DNA from 4 places in the Pseudoalteromonas sp. Xi13 genome. Region 1 is predicted to be linked to each of the others. Evidence: predicted binding sites of a transcription regulator. Region 1 holds the regulator's gene; each other region holds the start of a gene.
The links. The regulator sigma-54, encoded in region 1, starts transcription at its own class of promoters, with help from an activator protein. The targets are predictions, from matches to a motif close to GTTGGCACGNNNNTNGNNT.

Region 1 (5,192 bases):
TTACTCTAAATTAAAGCACTAAATTAGGCGAGTCGGAATACCCTAACTTACTAAATCTTTATAGTCTGGCCTGATAAGTCTTTAACTTATAAGGCTATGGTGCTTTAAATTATTCTTGTTCGTTAAATCGTTGTGCAATTAATTGCCCAACCGCATGCAAAGCTTGCTCTGAATCAGGGCCTTCACAGACTACTTTAACTTCTTTACCTTTACTGCTTTCAAGTAGCATTAAAGCTAATACGCTGTCGCCTGCGGCTTCTTTATCATCTTGGTGTAAGGTGATTTTAGCATCAAACTGCACAGCTAATTGCGCAAGGACCGTTGCCGCTCTGGCGTGTAAGCCTAATTTATTTTTTATTAAAAATGTGTCTTCACAGCGCATAAATTACTATACCTAAACTGAACAGGTTATTATTTTAAGGTTACTTTTCTTGCTCACGATGACGAATTTTGACATTCGGATGCGTCATAGCAAAGCTCTCACCAATGGCTTGCGCTAAATAAACCGAGCGGTGTTGACCACCAGTGCAGCCTATTGCAATAGTGAGGTAACTACGGTTATTACGCTCTAAGTGTGGCAACCAAGTTTGTACAAAGGTTTGAATTTGCCAAGTGAATTTTTGCACTATGCTGTGATTTGCCAAAAAATCTTTTACTGGTTGATCAAGACCCGTAAGCGGTTTAAGTTCAGGCTCCCAGTGGGGGTTTGGCAAAAAGCGAGCATCAAAAACATAATCAGCTTCTTTAGGTATGCCGTGTTTAAAGCCAAACGATTCAAACGTTACAATAAGTTGCTTATCTTTTTTACCCAGTATTTTTTCGCGAATTGACTCTGCTAATTGGTGCACACTTAAATCGGTGGTATCAAGCATAAAGTCAGCGCGCGTTACGAGTACATCAAGCAGTTCTTTTTCTTTTTTTATTGCTAAATCAAGCGGCAGTGAATCGATGGATAAAGGGTGTAATCTGCGTGTTTCTGAAAAACGTTTGATCAGTGTTTGATCATCACTATCTAAATAAAACAGTGTGGGTTTAGCAAAGTCAGGAAGGTACTCGAGAATATCGTTAAATTCGTCTTGTTCTTTGGGGATATTACGAACATCTATGCTAACGGCTATTTTGTCATAGTTATCTGAAACACTTCGCACTAAAGAGGGCAGTAGGTTGACCGGAATATTATCTACGCAATAATAGCCTAAATCTTCAACCACGCGTAAAGCAACCGACTTACCTGAACCAGAACGGCCGCTTATGATAATTAACTCCATTTATAGCCCTTAGTATTTACTACGATTGATCAACAATTACTTGATACAGCTCTGCATCGGTTTTAGCACTACGCAGCTGTTTACAAAATTCTTTGTTGCTCAGTTTATCAGCTATGGTTGCCAGAGTCTTTAGGTGCTGTTGGTTATCGCCATCTGGTACGATGAGTGCAACAAAAATATCAACAGGGCAGTTATCAATAGCATCAAAGTTAACAGGGGTGTCGCTAACAAGTACTAAAGCCAGCGGTTCTTCTACGCCACCCATTCTGCCATGAGGAATGGCGATACCCCGGCCAATACCAGTACTGCCTAGCTTTTCTCTGCTTGCCAGCGCATTAAGAATATCTTGTTGTGGTAAGTAGGGGAGCTTTTCATGAGCAAGCTCACTGATAAACTCTAAAATTCTTTTTTTACTACTAAAAAGGACCGCAGCTTTGCTGCAGTCCTGGCATACTAATGTACTTAATTTCATAATATTAGTGTCTAGCAAGCTTCTCTTTATGTTTTATGACTTGACGATCGAGCTTGTCAATCAACGAGTCTATAGCGGCATACATATCTTGGTGCTCTGTTGAGGCAAATAAATCTGCGCCACTTACATGAATAGTCGCTTCTGCTTTTTGGTTGAGTTTTTCTACATCGAGAATGACATGCACATTGCTAATATGATCTGAGTGCCTTTCTAGCTTTGCAAATTTATTATTTACATAGTCTCTAAGTGAATCAGTTACTTCTACGTGACGACCAGTTAGGTTTAGTTGCATAAGCATTTCCTCTTTGTTTTTAACGTCTTATATCAAACTCTTTCTCTGATTTGACGGTGGAATAGCTAGCGATTCACGGTATTTTGCTATTGTGCGTCTAGCTACTTTAATTCCTTGCTCTGCCAATATATCCGCAATTTTACTATCACTCAATGGTTTAGCTGAGTTTTCCGCGGCAATTAGCTTTTTAATTAGGGCACGTATTGCGGTTGATGAACACTCGCCGCCGTTTTCAGTGCTTACGTGGCTTGAGAAAAAATACTTAAGCTCAAAAATACCACGTGGCGTATGCATATATTTTTGCGTAGTAACACGCGAAATTGTCGACTCATGCATTTCTACCATCTCAGCAACATCGTTTAAAACCATTGGCTTCATGGCTTCGGGGCCATGTTCAAAAAATGCCTGTTGCTGTTTTACAATACAGTTAGTTACCTTAAGCAGCGTGTCGTTTCTGCTTTCAAGGCTTTTTATAAACCATTTAGCTTCTTGTAAGTGAGAGCGAATAAATTGGCTATCACCACTTGATTTTACGGTACGTGACATAGCCGCGTACTGACTATTTACGCGTATTTTTGGCATGCTATCTGGGTTTAGCTCTACCACCCAGCGGCCTTTTATTTTTTTAACCGACACATCCGGTATTACATACTCAGACTCTTCCCTTACTATTGTATCTGCAGGTTTTGGGTTGAGGGTATGTATTAGGGTCATGACCTCTTTAAGCTCGTCTTCTTTAAGCTTAGTCTTTTTCATTAATGTACGATAGTCGCGTGCCGCTAATAGATCAATGTGATCGGTTAAGATCATTTTAGTTTGTTCTATAAAAGGGGTGTCTTTATCAAACTGGTTTAGCTGAATACACAAGCACTCTTGTAAACTGCGCGCGGCTATACCTACAGGGTCAAATAACTGAATACGCTTTAAAACGGCTTCTATTTCGTCAAGTTCAACTTCAACTTCGTCATCGTTTTCTTGGTTAAAGCTTTCTAAAATTTCTTCGCAACTTAGCGTTAAAATACCCGAGTCATCTACAGCTTCTACAATGGCAATAGCAATGGCTTCGTCAGTTGGGCTAAAAGGAGTAAGCTGAAGCTGCCACATTAAATACTCATGTAGCGTTTCAGTAGAGGCACCTTGATAAATAGACTCATCTTCTGGCATTGGGCCTGAGGATGCAGCAGGGGCTGCGCTCATGTACTCATCCCAAGTTACATCCATTGCCATATCATCGCTAACGGTGTCTTTATTTAAAGCTTCGCCACTGTCTTGCTCGTACTCGCTGGTTGTATCGTCAGCCGATGCGCTTACGGTTATATCATCCGTATCTGCTTTTTGTTCATTTTTCCCAGCCGACTCTTCCGTGTAATCTTGCTCTTCTACTTCTAATAGCGGGTTGCTATCAAGTGCTTCTTGTATTTCTTGCTGGAGATCCAATGTACTGAGCTGCAGCAAGCGAATCGCTTGTTGCAATTGTGGAGTCATTGTAAGTTGCTGGCCCATGCGCAGCTGTAATGATTGCCTCATGTATCTCTAACAATCCTTTTATGTTGTTATAATTAATATTAGCAGATGCTTGTAGGTGTGGCTTAAATGTTACAGCCTAAATTGCTCGCCTAAATAAACATCGCGTACAGTTTTGTCATTTAATACGTGTTCTGGGGTGCCAGATGCAATTAGCTCCCCATGAGAAACAATGTAGGCTTTTTCACAAACATCAAGAGTTTCTCTTACATTGTGATCGGTAATTAATACGCCAATGCCACGGTTTTTAAGATGTTCTATTATTTTCTTTATATCTAACACTGAAATCGGATCAACACCAGCAAAAGGCTCATCCAATAAAATAAATTTAGGGTTCGCTGCCAGTGCTCTGGCAATTTCTACACGGCGGCGTTCACCACCAGAAAGCGCCATACCTTGGCTATCGCGAATATGCTGAATACTAAATTCATCAAGTAAGTTGTTAAGCGTTTCTTCTCGCGCGGCTTTATTGAGCTCTTTACGCGTTTCTAAAATCGCCATTAAGTTTTGATAAACTGTCAGCTTTCTAAATATTGATGACTCTTGCGGCAAATAGCCAATGCCTAAGCGGGCGCGGCTGTGCATAGGTAATAACGTAATGTCGTTATCATCAATAGAAATTTTGCCTTTGTCGCTAGGTACTAACCCTACAATCATATAAAAGGTGGTGGTTTTACCTGCGCCATTAGGGCCCAATAAGCCAACAATGCTGCCGGCTTCTACCTCAAGGCCTACATTTTTTACAACTTGGCGGCCTTTATAGCTTTTTGCTAATAGTTCTGCTTTTAAGGTGCTCATGGTTGACCTTCGTTACCTGTTTTTTCTTTAATTTTTGCTTCAACAGGCACTAAAATTGTGTGGACACGATCCGTAGAGTTTTCGTCTTTTTCTGCGCTAATAAGCTGCTGCTGCATATCGTAGGTAATACTTTTAGCATTAATTTTTTGACCGGCTTGTGCGACTTCAGCATCGCCAACAAGCGTTAAAAATCGCTTTGCTACGTCGTAACGTACTTCGTTTGCACTGGCACTCATTACAGTACCATCGTCTTGTTTTTCTTCGAAGTAGGCTGGGCTGCCAGTGGCAATAAGGAGTTGTTTGTTATCCCCTAAGTCTTCACGTTTATGTACTTCGAGTCGGTCGGCTGTAATTTTGCGATTACCATGCACAATTTCGACGTTCTTTTCAAAAATACCTACGTTTTCTTTAAGTTGGCCTTCTTGACGGTCTGCACTAATAGAAATTTGATTTGCTGGCGGTTGAGTAGCAGGCTCAGCAGCAGAGGCGCTAAATGCAAGCATTAGCGATGGGATAATAAGTATTTTAGTGAGTTTATTGGTCATAATATATTGTTCGCGTATGGTTAATTAGTTTTATTACTTCGGTTTTTAAATCGGCTTCAAGGCCTTTCCCGACAATTTTTAAATTAGGCCCAGTGACAACCACTGGTTGCTCAGAGCGCATAGTTAGCGCTTTAATGTCGACTTCGATGTTATCGGCATTGATGTTATCTATCATGGCATTATCAACTAAATTTTTAGCAACCACGTTGCCTTCTAAAATAAGTTGTTTATCTTCGTACAGCGTTGCTTCGTCTGCATTTATTCGCCATGTTTGCTTTTCGTTATACAAGGTG
Region 2 (5,192 bases), 370 kb from region 1:
GCACGTAGAATTTTAGAACAATCGCTTAAAGTAACGAACTTAGAAAAAGAAAATGAAAAACAAAAAAATTATATTTTAGTTATGTTTATCATCACGTTGACGATAGCTGTATTTTTCCTTTCTCTCATTATCTACCGAAGTCAAAAATCTAAAAATGAGTTTAGCAAATTAGCAATGATTGATGTCCTTACAGGTGCGCCGAATAGACGAGCAATTACCCTCCGAGCAACCAAAGAATTAGCCGCTGCTCAACAGAAATGTCAAAACTTAACTATACTATTGGCTGACTTAGATGACTTTAAATCTATAAATGATATTTATGGACATGATGTCGGGGATTTAGTACTAAAAACATTTGCAGATATTGCTTCAGAAAATATTAGAGCATTAGATAGATTTGGTCGATGGGGAGGAGAAGAGTGGTTATTCATCTTACCAGCGACTTCGCTTGACGAAGCAAAAAATTTATTTGACCGTCTTTCTAGTAAATTATCAAAGTTTGAATTCAATGGCCTTTCAAATATCACATTTTCAATGGGAGCTGTTGAGCTTTTTAGTGATCCTAATTCAGATTTAAATTCTTTAATAAAGAAAGCCGATGATAAGCTATATATAGCTAAAAAATCTGGCAAAAACAGAATCTGCCTAAATAGCTAATTAAGAACTTTATCTTATGTGCGTATATAAGATGGAACTAAATGACAAAACTGACTTTCAGCCTGAACATACGACTGTCAAAAGGTTGTTATTTGAACGGCAACTTTTTACTTTTGAGAAAAATTAGGAAAAAATATCGCTTAGTTTAATCTAAAGATTAAGTTTTTGATTTAATTGGTAGCCCCTGCAGGAATCGAACCTGCAACTGCCCCTTAGGAGGGGGCCGTTATATCCATTTAACTAAGAGGCCGCACCGAGCTTACAGCTTACAGCTTACAGCTTACAGCTTACAGCTTACAGCTTACAGCTTACAGCTTACAGCTTACAAAAATTATAACGGCATCTTGTTTTTCATATCAAGCTAAAATTAACTTAATTGCTTGATAAATATATATCTTCTTTGTTTAACACGTACAGTGGTATGAGTTTGCGGCTGCTTGCTACAATATGTTTGCTGTGAAAATTTATAACGCGGGTGTTTACTGCTACGCCATTTGGGCGGTAAATTAACGTACCTGCTAATACATAGTTAGCCATGCTGCTTTCGCTTAGCTTTTCTATATCGCGAGATAACACAAAGTCGCCTCTGTTTGATACATCAATGTTGTCCATGGTTTTAAAATCTACCACGCCGTAGCCAAATTTTTGCAGCTGATGAATAAACGTCTCTGCTAATTGATTACCCAACTGATTACTTTTATTAAGCGATGCGTCTAAATCTACAATGGTGGTAACCGCTATGTTGATGCTGTTGTTATCGGGCGCTTCGGCTTCAAGCGTATCGACTAAATCCAGCGCCATTTGCTCTACATAGTTTGCCAGCGTTTTGTGGTGTTTAAGCGGTGTAAACTGCCTTGCTGTGTCGTACTCACTTTGCTGCTGCACAGATTGGTTGGCATGCACTGGCGTTGGTTGGCTACTTTGCGTTAGCACGGTGTAGTCTGAGCGTGTGTTTATGCTTTCGTTATGCTCATTATTTTGCGTTATTGAACAGCCAGTTAATGCTAACGTTGCCGTTAGCCCCGCTATAGCAGATAGTTTGTAAAACATGGTCAACCTCACTCGCTGGCTTGTTTAAGCATAATTCCGTCGGTGCGATAGCTACTGTTTAGCGCATCCACCACTGATTGAGGAATAAACCCTTGCGCACTGCCCACTACCGCTTTACTTTTAATGCCCACTATTCGTGCATTTACCAGTACGCCGCCTTGGTGGCTCACAAGTGTTCCTGCTAATACGTAATTAAAGTTTTGATCTTGGTTTAGCTCTAGGTAGTCGCGGCTAAATACAAAGTCGCCTGCGGGGGTTACTCGCATATAATCGGTGGTTTTAAAATCGATAACCGGTACTCCAAAACTATGCAGCTCGTGCATAAAGCTTTCGGCTATTTGGTTACCTAACAGGCTTCCATCGCTGTAGTCATCATCTAAAAATACAAAGCTAGAAACGGCAAGTGGCGTTTTGTCGTTTACGTATTGCAGGTTTTCGACCATGTCTTGCATTATACCGCGCACATAATGGTTTATATTTTTGCGTTTTGCGGGGGCACTTTTGGTGTAGTTACTTTGCTTGTTTAAATTAGACTGAAATAACGTTTCATTTGGTGCAGGTGCTTTTACCGCACGTTGCTCTGAAACAAGCTGGGCTGCATTATCTTGCTCAACTTGCTCCGGCTCTGAATGTAGCGAATTTAACATTTGCGAACAGCCAAAGCCTAATGGCAAACATAGGGTAATTAATAGGTTTCTCATGGTGTGCTCCTGATTAATATTCGCTGCGGTACAAAGAGCCGTCACGCTGCTGAATTTTTTCGTTTCCCCACATTACATTTATAGGGATCTCTATGCTGCCTGCCGACAGTACTTGCTTGTTTTCAATATTAACGAGTCGTGCATTAACTATATAAGCATGCTGTTGGCGCGTTACAGTGCCGGTGATGACTAAGTCAATATTTTGGCGATTGCGTAATTTACTTAAGTCGCGGCTTAATATGCTGTCTGCGTTTTGCGCTAATATAAGGTTATTGCCAAGGCGGTACTCAACGGTATGATAGCCAAGCTGGGTAAATTGCGTTAATAAGCTTTCTTGAATTTGTAAGCTCAAACCCGAGGCCTGCCCTGCTACTAGCTTAGTATCTAAAGCATCGGCATAAAAAAAGCTACTCACACCAATGCGCGCATTGGCATTTAAAGCGCCATTTACATGGTTAAGCTGCGAGGTTAGATTTGCTACATACTCGTTAACGGTATAGGGTGCCATTGCTGCTTTTGGCGCGTCAGTAGGCACACTCGGCTCTGGGGGCGGAACCAAGTTGCAAGCAGTTAAATTTAACAATACTAAAGGCAGTAAAAGGCGCATAGTTGCCGTCCTCTTTAAAACATACCGAGGATAAAGCAATTATTATGCCTAATTAACCTAAACTCTGGATAATAAACCTATCTCTAGCCAGAGATAATAAATTTAAGTATCAAGATAGTTCAATATGCTAGTAAGGCTCTTAACCAGAGTTCAGGTTAATTAACTTTGAGGCGTTTTCACGTAGTAGGTTACAAAGCAGGTATTATTGTTTATTAATGACTTACATGCATCCTTTGCTGCTTCTTTTGTTTTAAACGCACCAAGCTTTAATCTATAAAAGGTGTGCTGGTCAATCAGTACTTGCTCGGTATTTACTTCAAGCTTATTTGAGGCCGATTGAAATTGCTTTATAGCCGCTTCAAGTACCGCTTTATTTTTATACGCCCCCACTTGCACAGCAAACAGCGCATTTGTATTCACAACAGCTAAGTGGTTAGTTTGCTGTGGTTTTGGCTGCGCGTTAAGTTGTTTTAATTTATCTACTGTGCGCTGTAATTCACTTTCTAGCTTTAACAGTCTTTCTAGTTGAGGCTTGGTTTGTTGCCACTGCTGCGCTGACTCTTTGAGTACGGCTAAGTCATCTTTTTTAATGAGCATCGCCTGCTTTTGGGCCGTTGCTAGTGCGTGAGCACTGTTTGCTAATGCAAAGCCTAAAACTAATGAGGCTAAAAAATCCTTGTAGTGCAGCATAAGTATGTTGTTAATTTGGGTAATAGTGAGCGCTATTTTAACAGCCAATCAACGCTAAGCAAGTCACGCGTGCTACGGCCTATTGCGCTTTTATACCAATTAGCTTAATTAAGTAATCTATTTAGAGGATAGTAAAACGTATTGATAGCTAGACAAAAAATTTGCTATTTAGTTGTTCTAAACGAGATTTATTAACGCACAACGCAACACGATTAGGCCCATAAAATGATTATTTATTATTGCGGGTTGGTATCACTATTAAAGTTTAATTGGCTTATCGGTGTAGTTACTTACAATGCAGTCGAGCTTATACATTTTAAATACTTCACAGTCGGCTTTGGCATTTTTAAGGTTTTTATAAGAGCCAAGCTTTAAGCGATAAAAGGTTTTATCATTTATTTTTGCGGTTTCTACGTTGGTTAATATTTTATCTCTAAATAGTGGCGCTGCTTTGGTATTTAGTTCTTGCCAAGCCTTGGCTACATCCTGCTTAGAATCAACTGAGGCAACTTGTAATGCAAATACATGTTTAGGGGTATTAAGCTTTATAGTTTGCTTTTGGTTATTGTTAGCAGCTTTGTAAGTTTGCTGACGACGTGGCTTATTACTGGTTGTACGCGAAGGCGTGCGAGTGTAACGGCTGCTGTAGGCAGGGCTTGCATTAGATTGTGCAATAGCTTTAGAGTTTATTATATCTATATGATTAACCAGGTAAGTAATTTCTTTTTCAAGCTTTAAAATACGCTCTATACCGGCGCGTGCTTGCTGCCATTGCATTGCGGCATCTTTTAATTGCGCAAGCTCTAGTGCAGTTATCGATACGTAATCGGGCGTGGTGTTAGGTATATCATTATCAACAGCAGGTTTAGCGGTAGGCGTAATAGAGCACGCCGTGCCAAACGTAAGCGTAAAAAGGCATACAAAAAAGTGTTTATAGTATTTTTTTAATTTAAGCATGTACCCGTTATCCTGAAAGCAGTGCCTGTGCACTTACATTTCAGTTAAACATTCTCACAAGAAAGCGTTTAACTTAGCAATTTAAACAATGAGCGATTTTTGCTCCCGCACGCTAATTTACCTGCATAGATAAAATTAACATGACCCTTCCGTGAGTTTGGCTTTTAATACAACTTTGATGCCAATTAACATAAACTTTACAATATAAATTACGTTATGTTGCTATATAACGCAAGTCAAATTCAGAACATAATTAAGCGTAGACCATCTTTATTACTGGCGGCGTTAAAATTAAGTAAAGCCTTACCTATTTTGCTATTAATAATGTAGCACTAAAAAAGGCGCCTAAACAGGCGCCTTGGTGGGTAATTTAATAAAACCTAAATTAACGATTTAATAAATGTTTTTAAATCATCTGCAAACTCGTCGCGGCGCAAAGCAAACTCTATCGTTGCTTTTAAGTAGCCTATTTTACTACCACAATCGTGGCTGCGGCCTTTCATTGCGTACGCGTCTACTTTTTCTTGCTG
Region 3 (5,192 bases), 1.6 Mb from region 1:
GTGGTGTGGTTAAATCGTTTGATGCCAGCGCCGCTAAAGCAATTAATGGCGTAGTTGATGTTATTGAAATGCCTGTACCAAAAGGTGCGCCGCAATTTCAGCCAAAAGGCGGCATTGCTATTGTTGCTAAAAATACCTGGGCAGCATGGCAGGCGCGTAAAGCACTAAAAGTGGTGTGGGATGATGGTAAAAACGGCGATTATAATTCAGAGAGCTTTAAAAAGTCGTTATTACAAACCGTTAATGAGCCGCAAGCTCATGTGCGCGAAAAAGGCGATGCAGCAAGCGTATTGGCTAAATCGAGCAATAAACTTGTAGCCGATTACTACGCGCCGCACCTAGCTCAAGCACCAATGGAACCACCTTGTGCTACAGCGATGTATCATAAAGACCGCGTTGATATATGGGCTGCAACGCAAAACCCGCAAGCTGATATGAAAACCGTAGCTGCGTTACTTGGTATGGAAGAGAGCCAAATTAACGTGCATGTCACCATGTTAGGTGGCGGGTTTGGGCGTAAATCAAAACCTGATTTTTCAGCAGAGGCCGCCTACATTTCAATGAAAGTAGGGCAACCTATTCGCGTACAATGGACGCGAGAGGATGATATTCAGCACAGTTTTTATCATGCGGTATCGGCTCAACATATTGAAGCGTCACTCAATGAAAAAGGTAATATCGAGGCTTACTTACATCGTACGGCGTTTTCGCCAATTATGTCAACGTTTAAAGAAGGGGCAACGTCGCCTGCAGGTTTTGAGCTGCGCTTAGGCTTTACCGATAACCCTATAAACTCACCTAACTTAAAGCTAGAAAACGGCGAAGCACCCGCTAAAACAAGAGTGGGCTGGATGCGCTCGGTATCAAATATTTTTCATGCTTTTGCTATTCAGTCATTTATTGCTGAAGCGGCGCACAAAGCAGGGCGCGACCAAAAAGACTATTTACTTGAAACCATAGGCCCTGATCGCATTTTAGATGTAACCGAGCAAAATGCCTCGTACGATAACTATGGCGCCGATAAAGACGTTTATCCATTAGATATTGGTAAATTACGCCATGTTATTGAAAAAGTGGCTGAGATAAGTAAATGGGGCCGAAAGCTGCCAAAAGGTCGCGGGTTAGGCATTGCTGCGCACCGCAGCTTTTTAACGTATGTGGCTACTGTGGTTGAGGTAGAGGTATCGGATGCTGGTGATTTAAACGTGATTAAATCGTGGGTCGCTATTGATGCGGGTACGGTTGTAAACACCGATACCGTTAAAAATCAAACGCAAGGTGGCTCTATTTACGGTATTACAACCGCAATTAGCGACGGTATTACTTTTGATAAAGGCCGAGTACAGCAAAGTAACTTTCATGATTATCGCGTACCGCGTATGAGCGACTCACCACTAGACGTAGAAGTAGAAATAATACAAAGCGATGCACCACCAGCAGGTGTAGGCGAGCCCGCAACACCGGTTTACGCCCCTGCATTGTGTAACGCTATTTTTGCCGCTTGTGGTAAACGCATTAGGCAACTGCCTATAGGTAATCAATTAAAAGCGTAAATAACGTACTTTTATTTAAGCCGTTAAACAAAAAAACCGCCAAATGGCGGTTTTTTTAGAAGTTAGCGATTAGTGAGTTTTTTCAAACTCATCTACTTCACGCTCTGCTTCTTCTTTAGATTTACCGTACTGTTGCTGGATTTTACCCACTAGCTCTGTACGGCTACCTTCAATTTTGTCTAAATCGTCGTCAGTAAGATCGCCCCATTTTTGTTGCGCCTTACCTTTAAGTTCGTTCCAATTACCTTTCATACGATCGCTGTTCATAAGTATCTCCTTACTTAGTTTTAAATAACGTTCAGTATAAAAGGAGCAAAGCGTGTACCAACCAGTCAAATTTTTATTTTGTTTTTATAATCATTAATTTATATATTTAAGCGAGGCGTTACTTTTATTGCAGCGCGTATGTTCTTAAAAAATGTACAGAGCGGTCTGTAATTATTTCTGATTATGGATACGCGTAAACTCATCTGCTTTTGCGGCGCGTTTATTTTTGGTTTTTGTTACAATGCACACAAAGCAATTTTGGGTAAATAGCAGTGCTGCCGGTTCAAAACATATATCAACAACTTCTAACTACATTACAAAGTAACCCCATAACGTTATTACAAGCACCGCCTGGTGCGGGTAAATCAACCTGGTTGCCGCTACAGCTTATGCGCGACGGCCATTTTAAACGTATTGTAATGCTTGAGCCGCGCCGCTTAGCTGCACGTAATATTGCCAATTACTTAGCACAGTGCCAAAACGAAAAAGTGGGGCAGAGTGTTGGTTTGCGAGTACGTGGTGAAAGCAAAGTAAGTAGCCATACGCGCCTTGAAATAGTCACCGAGGGCATGCTTACCCGCATGCTACAAAACGACCCCGAATTAAGCGATATAGATTTACTGATATTTGATGAATTTCATGAGCGCTCAATTGCAGCCGACACTTCACTGGCCTTTGCTTTAGAGACCCAAAGTGCGCTGCGCGACGATTTAACCATACTACTTATGTCGGCCACCCTTGATACCGAGCGCTATACGCAATTTTTTGATTGCCCGGTTATACAATCAAGCGGGCGTAGTTACCCCATTGACGAAGTGTACATACCAATAAAAGATGAGAGCCGCTGGTTAGATGCTATTCCCTCTTTAATAAAACAAGCACTAAACGAGCAAAGCGGTAGTGCGTTGGTGTTTTTGCCTGGGCAGTTTGAAATAGTACGTGTGCAGCAGGCCCTTAATGATTTGCCAAGTAATTGCTTAGTTGCCACATTGTTTGGCGAGCAAGATAAAGCCAATCAGCAAGCGGCGATTGCCCCTGCGCCTAAAGGTATGCGCAAAGTTGTGCTTACCACCAATGTAGCCGAAACTAGTTTAACCATTGAAGGCATTCGCATTGTTATTGATAGCGGCAAACGCCGCGCGGCGAGCTATAACTTGAAAACAGGCGTAACTGAGCTTACAACACAAAGTATATCGCGCTCCTCTGCTGTGCAGCGAGCAGGGCGTGCAGGGCGAATAGAGCCAGGGGTTGTTTACAGGCTTGGCTCAAAGCAAACATTTGAGCGACGTAATAGCCACGATAGCCCAGAAATACTCACCTCAGACATAAGCCAACTTATGCTGGAGGCAAAACAGTGGGGCGCAAGTATTAGCGAACTCACCTTACTTGATACGCCAACAGCGCAGCAATGTACGCAAGCGGCAAACTTACTAACCATGCTTGAAGCAATCGACTCCAAAGGTAAGCTCACTAAATTGGGCAGCAACATGCTGGGTTTTGGGGCGGATATTCGCTTAGCGCATATGCTTTTAAAAGCGCAAGCGCTTGAGGCAGAACTCCCTGGTATTTACCGTTTAGCACTTTATTTAGTGGCGCTGCTTGAGAGCCGAATAAACAGCGCCAACGAGCTAAGCTTGGCGCTACATAGCCAACAACAAAGGCCACACCCAGTATTTAAGCAGCAGTTAAAATACTGGCAAAGCCGTTTAAAAGTAACCGACAGTAACAGCGAGCTAAACACCGAGTATTTAGGTTTCCTGGTGGCATTAGCTTACCCCGATCGCATTGCAAAAAAACGCGGCAATGGCTACTTACTTGCCAATGGTGCGGGCGCTGATTTAAACACCGATTACTGGCATAACGATGACTACCTTGCTATTGCAAGCATGGGCGGCCATAAAGGCACGCGTATTTTTGCAGCCACCGCACTTAGCCCATTTGAGCTACAAGATTACTTACCGCATTTGTTTACTACGCTTACCCGCTGTGAGTTTGATGAAAAAACCGCGCGCTTTATCCATCAAGACGAAGTAAAGCTCGGCGCCATTACCCTTAGAAGCCAACCAAGTAAGCAAAAGCTTGATAAAACCGAGCGCGCCAAAGCGTGGCTTAATTTATTTACCAAGCATGGTTTTGCATTATTTAATGAACAACCCGATGCGCAGCAATTATTAATACGCATGAGTTTAGCCAGTCAGTTTATGCCAGATACGTTCCCGGCAATAAGCGAGCAGCAACTTATCGAAACAGCTGATGATTGGTTAGGCGTATATTTACAGGATATAAAAACGCTGGAGCAGCTTAAAAAGTTTAACTACTTTGAAGCACTGCAAAATTGTTTTGACTGGACACAGCAAACAGCCCTAAAAACACTGTTACCGCTTAGGTTAACGGTACCGAGTGGCTCAAATATAAAAATTAATTACCAGCTAGATGGCCCCGCAAAACTTAGCGTGCGCATGCAAGAAGTGTATGGTTTAACAAGTACGCCAATGCTTGCAAATGGCAAGCTGCCACTGCTTATGGAATTACTCTCACCAGGTAAGCGTTCATTACAGCTTACGCAAGATCTTGCGCACTTTTGGGCTAGTAGTTATCGCGATGTACAAAAAGAAATGAAAGGACGTTATCCCAAGCATTTTTGGCCCGAAGATCCAGCCAACAGCGTGGCAACCAATAGAGTAAAAAGCAAAATGTAGGTTTATTAACTTAAAAATATTTGTTTTATTTTTGAACATGTGAATATAGTGTACCTATAAATAAATCAATACTTTTAATTACAAGGAAGAAGTGATGAAACGACTATTTACATTAGCTTTGCTATTAGTGAGTGCCTTTTCGGTTAATGCTGAAAAGGCACTGGACTTAAACAAATTTGCACAGCATTACTACAACACAATGACCGCCACGCAAGCGCCTAACGCAAGTGAAAAAGAGCTTGAAGCTTACCTTAATTTATTAACAGACGATGTAGGCAGCCAGCACATACCGTATCAAGTAGATGACTCTCGCACTGCAGAGGGTAAAAAACTAATGCGTAAGGGCATGCGTTTTTATTTAGGCGCGCACACCTTATACGAAAGCGAGCTGCTTAATACCTTTGTATTTAACGATAGCGGCTTTGCGATTCGTTATAAAAACCACGCTAAGGGCATCCATCCGCAAAGTAAGCAGCCAATCGAGTACACATCAGTAATGATGGAAGTAATAGAAGTTGAAAACGGTAAAGTGGCGATGATCCGTAAATATCACGAATAAAACGTAAAGTGATAAAACGCGCTAGCCATTAAAGCAAAGTTAATGGCTAATTGGGCTGTAATAGCTTTTTGTTGTTATGTGTTTAAACTTCTTTACCACCGTGTTGCTCTGCTA
Region 4 (5,192 bases), 110 kb from region 1:
CATCAGAAGCCTTTTGATGTAATTCGCCACCATGCCCTTTATTGCCTGAGTATTTAAATGATTCAGCCATGTTTAGTCCTTCATACAATTTGATTTAATGGGTCGATAGTTTTTATGAGCTTTAAAACTAAAAGCGACTATGCAAATGCAAAATAAAGACCAGCCATCCAACCTAGTAAAAAAGGGCTGTACAGACAAAAAAGTAGTATTTGAGGTAATTTATAAAAGAAAAAATTACACGGGTATGTAACTTTTTCAGACAAAAAAAGAGCACTTATAAAGTGCTCTTAGGCTTAAGCCTTAATCTTTATTCTCGTTAACTAAAATAACTTTACGATGTGGGAATGGAATTTCGATATTGTTTTCATCAAGGGCTTTTTTAATCAGCTCTGGCACCGTGTATAAAATTTCGAAGTAGTGCTCGCCTTTACAAAAAGGTCTTACTAAAAAGTCTACCGAGCTGTTGTTTAGTGTTTCTACTTCAACAAAAGGAGCTGGGTCTTTTAGTATGTATGGATGAGTCTCAAGCACGCTATCAATAACTTTGCGAACAGCGTCGGTGTTTTCATCGTATGCCACACCAAAGTGCATATCTACGCCACGAATAGGATGATGCGAATGATTAATAATTTGCGCTCCCCAAATTTGGCTATTTGGGATAATAACTTGCTGATTATCGAACGTTTGCAAAATAGTTGTAAACATATCAACCTCGGTCACTTTACCAAAGCGCCCTGCGGCTTCAATAAAGTCGTTTACTTTGTAAGGTCTAAATATAAGTAACATTACACCTGCAGCTAAGTTAGACATAGCACCTTGCAGCGCTAACCCAATAGCTAAACCTGCCGCACCTAATAGCGCAATTATTGAAGCTGTTTGCACACCAAAGCGGTTTAACACGGCAATAAATACAAACGCTAAAATAACATAGCGCGCCATACTGCCTAAAAAGCGAAACAGCGTGTCATCAAAGTGAGTGTATTTATGGCATAAACTAATAATCATATTACGCACTTTACCCGCAAGCCATAAGCCTATTAGTAATATAACAATTGCCATTAGAATATTTGTTGCCCACATTACTGCTGCCGGCAAATACTGATTTACATCAATATTATTTATTATCTCGTCCATTTTATTGTTCCTGTTAGACTGGTTGTAAATATAAAAGCATATTAAACACTTAATATTAACTTTTCATTAACTAAATTACGAGTTTTTACCTATTCGCTGTATTCACCTTTCATTTTTATCACCAATAACAGTTATAAAATCAAATCAGTATATAAATTGACCGGAAATATTTTTTAATGCGTATATATTGTTCAATTTGTAAATAAAGCCAATGTGTTCTAAACCTTTAAGAGACACCTTGTTAAGGAGCGTTGTTATGCCAACAACAAATACGATTAATAAACACTCTGAATTTGCCCGCTGCATTGAATGCAATAAGGTAAACACATTTGCGGCTTTTCACTGGCTAGCACTGGCATTTAAAGACATGACCCGTGCGCCCATATTGAGCCTTATTTACGGGGTAATATTTACCCTTATTCCTGTTGCTATTGTTTACTGGGCAATGTTTACAGGTACATATTTAGTAATACTGCCTGCAACCGTGGCGTTTGCATTAATAGGCCCAGCCTTTGCGGCAGGCCTTTACGATGTAGCATGGGAGCTTGAAAAAGGCCATAAACCCACACTTAGCCACTCTATAAAGTCGATGTTTAGAAACCCAGTAGGCGAATGGGGCTTTGCAATAATGCTAATGGTTATCATGATTGCTTGGATGCGTTTAGCCGCACTTGTGCATGCTTTGTATCCTAGCCACGCCAATCCCACCTTTGAAGAGTTATCGGCGTTTTTAACGTTAGGCAGCATAATAGGAGGGGTATTACTGGTGACTGTATTTTCGCTTTCTGCTTTTGCTCCACAAATAATGATGGAGCGCCGAGTAGATATTATGACCGCTGTAATAAGCTCTATGAACGCTGTAAAAACTAACTTTGCCGCTATGGTGGTATGGTCAATTTGTATATTTGTATTGGTAGCTGTTGGTTTTGCTACCGGCGCCACGGGCTTTATTGTAATTATGCCTTTGCTTAGTTACGCCAGTTGGCATGCTTATATTGCAGTTATTAAAACCAAAAAACCTCGCGGTTACGAGTAACAACCAACCACTTAAAGTTCCAACCACACTGACTAAAAATAGCGCCAAAAGGCGCTATTTTTTATCAACCTAGCAAAGCAAGCTGTGCTTAAAATACCCAAATAGCATGTAAAAAGGGCTGGTTTTCTATTTTATTAGTCCCTAACTTGTTGTACCAATAGCGCCACTCCACCCCTACCATTAACTGTTGCGGGTTTAAATTAAAGTTTTGCCCTACATCCCAATGCACAGCGGGTTGAGCAAGCAACCACTCATTAACTTTATTGCCTAGTTCGTCATCACGCCCAGAAATATATTCTACGTGGCCGGTAAAATAAAATGCTTGGCTAGCTAGTGTAAAAGGTGCACCCCATGCAAGGTCTATAAAAATACTGTTGTCTTGCTTGGCTAGCTGATCTTTTTGCACGCCGCCGTTGGCATCAATGTAACCTGCAAAAGTAGTTGTTAAAAAATCAAAGCCTGGGGCATCCCAGCTGAGCTTGATGCCTGGGGTGTATTTCATTAACCCCTCTTCACCGGCGTTTATACCAAACACTAAACCTGTGTCTTTTATTGCACCGTAACGCACTGAGGTATCAAAGGCTTTTGATAAGCTAAGCGTTGTGTACCACTCGCCATATATACCCGTATCTTGAAAACCATCACTAAGGCTGTCGTTTAAAAAGTCGATAAAAAAGTAGTTATCACCTAAGTCATGCTCTGAGGCATGCTCTATGGTGTAGGTGCGTGTAAATGACGACTCCCCGGTGAAGGGATTTAAGGCATCGCCAAAATTTGTGTGAAGCTGTGTGACGCTCCAATTTTCTGCTAGTGCTGAGTGAGACAAAAGCAGTATAGATATTGTAAACAGTGTTTTTAAAAAATTCATGATTTATTTACATAACCCCAATTAAAATGCGGCGGGAGTATATCAGTGAGCATTCACCAACTAAAGAGATTAAATAAGTACAAAGGCTGATTTTTAAAATCTAAGCAGTAAAGCCCAATAGCGCGGCTTTAAAAGAGCAGCGTTAGCCCTTTATAAAACACCTGAATTAATCATTACGCAGGTAATAAATAAGCACCTTTATATTTTGTATACCCTTGCATAGCTTATTTACTGGGTTTTATTTAGAGGTTGTAGCGCGTGCAATATTAAGATGGGCTTTTAAAGGCAATTTAATAACGGCATGAATTGTAAGGCTAGGTACTTTAGTTAGCTGTATTACACAGACTATGCCTTATTGAGCATAAACAAATTTCAACTCAATCGATAAACAGCCACAGCTTTTTTACTACTGTGCACAATTTACAAAAATAAGTGCATAAAATTCATATTCTACGTCTCTCCCTTTTTAACCTTACGTACCCAATTAAAAATAAAGCATTAAATATCAACAACTTAAACAAACAAGCTTGGTAGGCATAGGCTTTGCTTCATGTATTGCAAGTTAAATGGTAGCAATGGCTACATACAACAAATTACACAACGGGAGACATTATGAGTAACTCACAACACCCAATTGAATTTACAGCCCCAGGTATGGATAACGAATCAGCAAAAAAAACAATTGAAACACTCGATAACCGACTCGTAGCACTTTTAGACTTACAACTTACTTTAAAGCATATTCACTGGAATGTAGTAGGCCCAAGCTTTATTGGTGTGCATGAAATGTTAGACCCACAAGTGGATGCTATTCGCGAAATGACCGACACCATCGCAGAGCGTATTGCTACATTAGGCGGTACGCCACAAGGTACACCTAAGTCTATTGTAGATCGCCGCACATGGGAAGAATACTCATTAGGTAAAGCCTTTGTAGTAGAGCATTTAGGTGCATTAGACAAAGTATACAGCGGCGTAAACGCCGACCACCGCAAAGCCATTGGCACGCTGTCTGAATTAGACCCAGTATCAGAGGATATGATCACCAGCCAGCTAGGTGACTTAGAGCAGTTTCAATGGTTTGTACGTGCACACATTGAATCGTCTGCAGGTAAACTAAATCATTAATTTATTACCCACTTTGCCATACAAGGAATGTTAATAAGAGTTAAAGGACTAATAAAAATACAAGGACACGTTACAAAAGTAGGTACAGGATGAAGTGCAAACTACAAGGACTCGTTGCTTATTACATAAAGGATGTAGTAAATGCACCAAGGATGATTAAAGCTTGCTAACGGATTTGGTAAACCTACAAGGATTGTTAAAATACAAACGCTTAGTATACCTATACTAAGCGTTTGTATTTTTTACCACTTTAAAGCTTAAAACTATCCCAAGGACCAGTAATAGCCAACGTTTTAGTTGGCATGTATACGTTTACAAACAAGGTTTGCCCGTCAGGTGAAAAACACGCCCCAGCAAGCTCTGTTTGCGCATGCAATTTAGCAAAGTTATACACCTCTCCTTTAGGTGTCACCCCGCGTAAATGGTTATTCACCGTGTCTGTGTATTGATCCTCACATACAATTAAATGCCCGTTAGGTGCTACCGTTAAATTATCACCAAAGTTGTATAACGACTCGTTTGTACTTTCTACAAATAGTTGTATTTTACCAGGCTCATTTTGCTCTAACTCAGTGCCTTCGTTTTTTGAAGGTGTGTACTTCATTACCTGACCTAACTGCTTTTTGCCCCCATTAGTACAGCAAAAATAAAGCTCATTTTTACCCCAATGTATTCCCTCTCCTCGTGCGAATAAGGCTGCACCTTTTTTATAACCTTGCTTACGTAGGTCATCATTTGGGCTTTTAGGATCTGTGAGCGTTATCCATTCAACTAAAAGGTCGCTGTGTAATGGCATGGCCGGTGAATCCCAATTTCGGCTATCAAACTGAGGCTGGTTTTTAATTACCATAGCTTGCAATATGCCGCCTTTATTTAACTTATCGCGATGATGAGGAATAAACCGATAAAACAAACTATCGCCTCTATCTTCAGTTAAATAAACAATACCGGTTTGTGGGTCTATTGCGGCGGCTTCATGATTAAACCGGCCCATATCATATAATGGCTCAGGCTTAATTAAGCCTT

Region 2: a site for sigma-54 is predicted at 3,049-3,067, ahead of EJ103_RS12330 (FlgO family outer membrane protein). Genes of this name have one in related genera too.
Region 3: a site for sigma-54 is predicted at 1,864-1,882, ahead of EJ103_RS04460 (CsbD family protein). Genes of this name have one in related genera too.
Region 4: a site for sigma-54 is predicted at 3,569-3,587, ahead of dps (DNA starvation/stationary phase protection protein Dps). Genes of this name have one in related genera too.

The regions. Positions count from the first base shown of each region.
Region 1 is NZ_CP034439.1:3,109,580-3,114,771, reverse strand. It holds gene EJ103_RS14015 (HPr family phosphocarrier protein) at 110-382, opposite strand; gene rapZ (RNase adapter RapZ) at 423-1,268, opposite strand; gene EJ103_RS14005 (PTS sugar transporter subunit IIA) at 1,288-1,740, opposite strand; gene hpf (ribosome hibernation promoting factor) at 1,745-2,032, opposite strand; gene EJ103_RS13995 (RNA polymerase factor sigma-54) at 2,060-3,559, opposite strand; gene lptB (LPS export ABC transporter ATP-binding protein) at 3,629-4,354, opposite strand; gene lptA (lipopolysaccharide transport periplasmic protein LptA) at 4,351-4,899, opposite strand; gene lptC (LPS export ABC transporter periplasmic protein LptC) at 4,889-5,192, opposite strand, start outside.
Region 2 is NZ_CP034439.1:2,742,855-2,748,046, forward strand. It holds gene EJ103_RS12310 (GGDEF domain-containing protein) at 1-657, shown strand, start outside; tRNA gene EJ103_RS12315 (tRNA-Arg) at 833-907, opposite strand; gene EJ103_RS12320 (FlgO family outer membrane protein) at 1,030-1,707, opposite strand; gene EJ103_RS12325 (FlgO family outer membrane protein) at 1,716-2,408, opposite strand; gene EJ103_RS12330 (FlgO family outer membrane protein) at 2,422-3,015, opposite strand; gene EJ103_RS12335 (SPOR domain-containing protein) at 3,175-3,753, opposite strand; gene EJ103_RS12340 (SPOR domain-containing protein) at 3,964-4,662, opposite strand; gene galU (UTP--glucose-1-phosphate uridylyltransferase GalU) at 5,043-5,192, opposite strand, start outside.
Region 3 is NZ_CP034439.1:989,919-995,110, forward strand. It holds gene EJ103_RS04455 (molybdopterin cofactor-binding domain-containing protein) at 1-1,553, shown strand, start outside; gene EJ103_RS04460 (CsbD family protein) at 1,623-1,820, opposite strand; gene hrpB (ATP-dependent helicase HrpB) at 2,093-4,519, shown strand; gene EJ103_RS04470 (nuclear transport factor 2 family protein) at 4,614-5,078, shown strand; gene EJ103_RS04475 (hypothetical protein) at 5,161-5,192, opposite strand, start outside.
Region 4 is NZ_CP034439.1:3,002,474-3,007,665, forward strand. It holds gene EJ103_RS13450 (catalase) at 1-70, opposite strand, end outside; gene EJ103_RS13455 (mechanosensitive ion channel domain-containing protein) at 301-1,134, opposite strand; gene EJ103_RS13460 (DUF2189 domain-containing protein) at 1,391-2,170, shown strand; gene EJ103_RS13465 (nucleoside-binding protein) at 2,259-3,038, opposite strand; gene dps (DNA starvation/stationary phase protection protein Dps) at 3,651-4,166, shown strand; gene EJ103_RS13475 (alkaline phosphatase PhoX) at 4,417-5,192, opposite strand, start outside.